2 linked regions of the Funiculus sociatus GB2-C1 genome follow. The protein of the gene in region 2 interacts with the protein of the main gene of each other region in a pairwise test. Links are inferred from orthologs where the notes say so. Each region holds a gene or a part of one and is shown on either strand. Other genes may lie near its edges.

The links.
Region 1: the proteins of ftsZ (region 2) and rlmN interact in binary tests that used the Escherichia coli proteins (3 or more experiments, as listed by UniProt). The link is inferred for Funiculus sociatus GB2-C1 from one-to-one orthologs.

The regions. Positions count from the first base shown.
Region 1 is NZ_JAMPKJ010000010.1:2,615-5,807, forward strand. Bases 99-2,947 are described here. They hold rlmN (dual-specificity RNA methyltransferase RlmN), read left to right. Parts: upstream 99-916; coding sequence 917-1,978; downstream 1,979-2,947. Other genes in these bases: lgt (prolipoprotein diacylglyceryl transferase), read right to left, coding at 99-738; NDI42_RS07070 (replication restart DNA helicase PriA), read right to left, coding at 2,033-2,212; NDI42_RS07075 (glycoside hydrolase family 31 protein), read right to left, coding at 2,893-2,947. Also shown: more of lgt, read right to left, coding at 1-98; more of NDI42_RS07075, read right to left, coding at 2,948-3,193.
Region 2 is NZ_JAMPKJ010000004.1:73,867-77,173, reverse strand. The notes cover bases 345-3,307. They hold ftsZ (cell division protein FtsZ), read left to right. Parts: upstream 345-1,168; coding sequence 1,169-2,446; downstream 2,447-3,307. Other genes in these bases: thiD (bifunctional hydroxymethylpyrimidine kinase/phosphomethylpyrimidine kinase), read left to right, coding at 2,730-3,307; NDI42_RS03500 (cell division protein FtsQ/DivIB), read left to right, coding at 345-934. In the rest of the region: more of NDI42_RS03500, read left to right, coding at 71-344. UniProt on the Escherichia coli protein: Essential cell division protein that forms a contractile ring structure (Z ring) at the future cell division site. The regulation of the ring assembly controls the timing and the location of cell division.

The sequences.
Region 1 (3,193 bases), on a different replicon or contig from region 2:
TGGGCCCAGCATCAGACTATCGGTACGTAATCCTTCAATCCAGACGCGGCCGGCACTATAAGCCACCATGTAAATTAAAGCGAGAGTACCCAATTTGAGGCGTGGTCTCTTCAAATCCCGAAAAAACAAAGTTATCAGTAATCCAAACACCATTAAATTCCAAAGGGATTCATAGAGAAAGGTAGGATGGAAATACTCAAAATTTTTGTACCCAGCCGGACGATTAGGGTAAGGAATAAAGAGTTTCCAGGGCAGATTTGTCGGACGACCGAAGGCTTCAGAATTGAAGAAATTGCCCCAACGTCCGATTGCTTGACCGAGAATCAAAGAGGGCGCTACCAAGTCGGCTAATTGCCAGAAGGGAATTTTTTGAAGTCGGGCAAAAATCAAAGCTGCCAAGCTACCGCCGATTATGGCTCCGTGAATGGCAATGCCACCTTTCCAGATCGCAATAATATCACCTGGCTTTTGGGCGTACTCTGACCACTGAAACAAAACATAGTAGAGTCGGGCGCTGGGAATTGCCGAAACGATTAGCCATAGTGCCAAGTCGCTGATTATGTCTGGGTTGACTTTACGGCGCTTTGCCAGATATTGAGAAAGGCTTACCCCAATTAATACTGCTGAGGCAATTAAAAGGCCGTACCAACGGATGGCTAAAGGCCCTAGTTCAACTAGAGTCGGGCCTGGGGAGGCAAATTGAAAAGCTAGAGGCAAAGTGGAAATATCAAGAAGCATGGGCTTTGGTTGATCGTATCTTGGGGATCGACCCGTTAATGTGCTTTGCTTTCATGTGAGCATCGCACTTCAATAGTGTATCGGATGCTTGCTTCGAGTCTTGTATTTCATGAGCTATACCCTACTCCACTTTTAAGCCAGAAGCTATAGCATAGAGATCCTAGAAAGATTTGCTGCTATGTCTCAAGTTACTCCTATGATTACTACCGATTCGTCTACCAAAACCTTAACTCGTCCCCTGTTGGGATTAACCCTGTCAGAATTAACCCAATGGGTTCAGGAACAGGGACAACCCGCTTACCGGGGACAGCAACTATATCAGTGGATTTATCAAAAAGGGGCGCGATCGCTTTCTGACATTACTGTATTTTCTAAACAGTGGCGCGACCAAGTAGCCGATTTCCCCATCGGACGCTCCACCCTACATTACCGCTCGGTCGCCCCAGACAAAACGGTAAAATATCTGCTGCGACTTGCTGACGGTCAAATTATCGAAACTGTTGGTATTCCCAGCGAAAAACGCTTCACTGTCTGCGTATCGTCTCAGGTGGGTTGTCCGATGGCGTGCGACTTCTGCGCCACTGGTAAGGGAGGTTTCATCCGCAACCTCGCCAAACATGAAATCATCGATCAGGTGTTGACGGTTCAAGAAGACTTCGGGCGACGAGTTAGCCACATTGTATTTATGGGGATGGGCGAACCGTTGCTGAATACAGATAATGTACTCGGTGCAATTGAATCTTTGAACAAAGATGTGGGAATTGGACAGCGGTGGATGACAGTTTCCACAGTGGGAGTACGCGATCGCATTCACCAACTCGCTAAACATCAACTGCAAGTCACTCTCGCCGTCAGCCTGCACGCCCCAAATCAGCCGCTACGCGAAAAACTCATCCCTACCGCACACCGCTATCCTCTAGACGAGTTATTAGCAGAATGTCGCGAGTACGTAGAGATAACTCGTCGTCGCATCTCTTTTGAATATATCTTGCTGGCGGGTGTAAACGACCTCCCAGAACACGCCGAACAATTAGGCAAACACTTGCGGGGTTTCCAGTGTCACGTTAACTTAATTCCCTACAATCCTATTCAAGAAGCCGATTATCAGCGTCCTAGTTCTATGCGGATTCAATCTTTTGTTTCCGCTTTGAAAAAGCAACATATTGCTGTTAGCATCCGCTACTCGCGTGGTTTGGAAGCAGATGCAGCTTGCGGACAACTTCGTGCCAGTAAAAAGTAAACTCTCATCGGTAATGTAAAAAGGCAAAAGAATTCTTTTGCCTTTTTTTACTGTTTATTTATGGGCGTATAGTCCAGGCGCATAAGCTTCTATCACTTTGCCCGTGAGAGAGCAAGTCACCATCAAGTAGTCGCAGCTGTGGCATTGTGTCCGAGTCAGATTACTACTATTAATATAGTAACGTTCCGCCGGACTGCCACAGTTTGGGCATCTAATTGCTTGGACTATTTCCATTTTTAAAGTCTTCATTTGAGTCAGTTTCTTAAAGTAAAAATTTGTCAAATTTAGCAGCAATGCCGCTAGATAAAAATGAGCTAAATTAACAATTTAGCTAAACTCAATGTTTTAAAAATTGTAAAGATTCAGAAGTAGAAATACAAAATTAATTGTATTGGTGTATGCCCTACGCCTCTACGCATAATGACTTTTTCTTGCTCTTTACTCCTGAAGGCTTACATAAAAAAGATTGAGCTTTCTTTTCTATTATGTCCCTATGATTCCTAATTAGCCAGCATATTTAAGGATTTTTAATTAATTCAGTCCTAAGAAATATAATCTATATCCTTTGATCCCCAGGCGGATTACCTGCATATAAAGGGCGTATTCGCCATAAATAGCCGTATTTAGACCTTTGAAAAGCCAATATAATTTAAAGATTGTGTAAAGTTTGCCTTACATTAAGCGCCGATTTGTATGTTTTTTTACACCAGTTAGAAATGTTTCTTTGCTAAAAATACAACCAGAAGGATATTTTTTTTATTAAAAATAAAAATATTGAAGGTTTAATTAATATTTTTCATCAGCCTGTGGATATATTCAAAAGTGACAAAAGATAGAGATAGACGCGATCGCCTACTTCAACGCACCTCTGCGTTAGCGTTGCGGCGCGACCGCGCTATCGCCAGCGTTTAAACTTAAAACCTCAGCTGGCGCGAAGTGCCATCATCAACGAAACGCTGTTCGCCCACACCAACAACTTGTACAATGGTTTCGCGACTTGGTGTCCATTGCCCTTGACGCGCTTCGATATCTACAATTGTTTCCAGCCCCTCAGAACTAACACGGTAAGTTGTAGTCGCCCAAGCACCATTTTGATATTCAAAAGTATGCCCATCATCTTCGTAAAGCGTAAATTCGCCATTTCCGGGGAAGATGCGAAGAGTAAGTTCCTCTAATGGACGCTCATCAACATACTGCATCACAGGCTGCATTGGG
Region 2 (3,307 bases):
CCCAAACAGAACTTTTTTTTGTTGAGTGCAGTACGTCTGGCGCACCAAAAACTCCGATTGAGAAGTTAGGATGACAAGCATCGCATCAGTATCTCAGACAGAATTGACCCAAAGACGGCAAAAGTTACGTCGCCAACGACGGATGAAATCTTTTCAGGCGGTTTGGCGAAGTCTATTCATCGCTGGATTGGCTGGCGGTTTAGTTTGGGTAACGACTTTACCAGCCTGGGTGATCCTAAAACCAGATCAAATTGAGATTGAAGGCAATAAAATTCTCTCAAAACAAGCGATTCAGTCGCTACTGTCGCTTTCCTACCCGCAGTATTTGCTGCGCCTGCAACCGGAAATTATTGCCGAAAAGTTGGAATTGCAGCCAGCCATAGAACAAGCCACCGTTACCCGGCAACTGTTTCCCCCCAGTTTGACTGTACAAGTTAAAGAGAGACATCCGGTAGCGATCGCTCTTTTAGCCCGCACTTCTTCCCCAACCAAAACAACACCTCGTGCGGGATCACCGCCCCAGCCCTTATCAGCTGGTTTGTTGGACGAAGATGGTGTCTGGATGCCCTTAGAAAGCTACGCCGGACTAAAGCCAACTATTCCCTTACCCACCTTAAAAATCATTGGCTATAGAGATGAATATCGCCCCTATTGGTCAGCACTTTACCATGCAGTAAGCCGCTCCCCAGTCAAGGTTTTTGAGATAAATTGGCAACAACCAGCCAATTTAATTCTTCGTACTGAGCAAGGAATGGTACATTTTGGTTCTTATAGTTCCCGATTTGCCTATCAGCTGGCTGTCCTCGATCGAATGCGCGATTTGCCAGCCCATCTTTCCACTAGCCAAATTGCCTATATCGACCTGAAAAACCCAGATTCTCCAGCCATTCAAATGAAAAAAGTCACCGCCCCCGTGACAACCAACAACCCTTAAAATCATAGGTGCAACTAACTCATGCTTAAGCCAGAAGTCGTCCCCCGAAATTAATTAATTCTTTATACTGCATTTTAAGAACAGCATCATCCTTCAGACAGTTGCCGCCAGACCTCTTTAGGAACGTCAATGCACCTATGACACTCGTTGGTTTTAAGGGTCAACTTACCCTATAGTTGACTCATATCGCTTCCCTAAACTGAAAAAGCTGTTTATTGACCCTTCCTATTTGCAATGACGCTCAATAGTAAACCAGGGCTTGACAATCAAAGCTCACATACCACAGGAAACGCTCTTCGTCCACTCTCCGTGGACAACGCCAACCCGTTTAACAACGCTGGGTTACATTTAGGTCAACACGATGCCAGCAAGACACCCAAGGAAGAAACCAGGAGTGACAACATCGTGCCAGGTAGCGTCGCCAAAATTAAAGTGATTGGTGTTGGTGGGGGTGGAGGCAATGCGGTTAATCGCATGATCGCCAGTGATGTAAGTGGCGTTGAGTTTTGGTCAATCAATACAGATGCCCAGTCACTATCGCACTCGTTAGCCCCCAGACGCTTGCAAATGGGACAAAAATTGACACGAGGTTTGGGTGCTGGCGGCAATCCTGCCATCGGGCAAAAGGCAGCAGAAGAATCGCGGGACGAAATCGCTCATGCCCTAGAAAACACCGATTTGGTGTTCATCACCGCTGGTATGGGCGGCGGTACGGGTACTGGCGCTGCCCCCGTTGTCGCGGAAGTGGCTAAAGAAATGGGAGCATTGACGGTGGGTGTTGTCACTCGTCCTTTCACCTTCGAGGGACGCCGCCGCACTTCTCAGGCAGATGAAGGCATTGCCGCTTTGCAAAGTCGGGTGGACACCCTAATCGTGATCCCCAACAATAAGTTGTTGTCGGTAATTCAAGAACAAACGCCAGTACAAGAAGCCTTCCTAATGGCAGATGACATTCTGCGCCAGGGTGTGCAGGGGATATCTGATATTATTACTATCCCCGGCCTGGTAAATGTTGACTTTGCCGATGTGCGCGCAGTGATGGCAGATGCGGGATCGGCGATGATGGGAATCGGTGTTGGCTCTGGGAAATCAAGAGCCAGAGAAGCCGCAGTTGCCGCAATTTCTTCCCCCTTGCTAGAGTCCTCGATTGAAGGAGCTAGAGGTGTAGTATTTAACATTACAGGCGGCAGCGACTTGACGCTACACGAGGTGAACGCCGCAGCGGAAACAATCTATGAGGTTGTCGATCCCAACGCTAACATCATCTTTGGAGCTGTGATTGATGACAGGCTGCAAGGCGAGGTGAGAATTACCGTTATTGCTACGGGATTTAGTGGAGAAGTTCAGTCCACACCAGCAGCGAGAGAAACGCGCACTCCCAGACAACCGCAGCGCCCAGTGGCACCAACACCAGTTCCTCCACCCACGCCTACTTATGAGCCTAGGCCAGAAGCTGGCTCTGGATTGGATATTCCAGACTTTCTCCGCAGACGCCGTCCACCACAACGTTAGAAGAATTAAAAATTAAAAATAAAGCATTAAAAATCAAAAATTTTTAATCTTTAATTTTTAATTTTTAATAATTGGTGGGAAATTTATTAGCAGGATGCGACATTCTTGGACACTGCCAAGAGCGCTGTAGGTTTAGCTATTTGTACAATCTATATTTTTAAGGCGGAATCGGGTCAATTTAATCGCAATATGAGGTAACAAGTAATAGGTAACAGGTAATGAATACTACTTACGATGTACTTGATTCCCCCAATTACCTTTTTACCAATTACCAATTTCTAATATGAGTGTTACAGACAAATCAAGCGTTCCTGTTGCTCTTACCATCGCTGGTTCCGATAGTGGCGGCGGTGCGGGTATTCAAGCTGATTTACGAACGTTTGCCTTTCACTGCGTTCATGGCACCAGTGCTATAACTTGCGTGACGGCTCAGAATACGGTCTTGGTGACGCGGGTTGATGCTCTACCTGTAGATGCGGTTGTCGCTCAGATTGAGGCGGTGGTGACGGATATCGGCGTGCAAGCAGTGAAAACGGGAATGTTGCTCACAGCGGAAATTATCGCGGCTGTGGCGCAGCAGGTGGAAGTTATGAAACTTAATAATTTAGTGGTAGATCCGGTAATGGTATCGCGCACGGGCGCTGTGTTGATTAACGATGAGGCTGTGGCAACTTTACAGAATGTCTTGATCCCCAAGGCAACGATTGTGACACCGAACCGCTACGAAGCTCAACTATTGAGCGGTTTACAGCTTCATACTCTAGATGATATGCGGGCTGCTGCCCAACGCATCCATCAGCTGGGAGCAAAGGCTGTATTGGTCAAGGGAGGAGGAATGCAGGGAAATTTACGCGGCGTTGA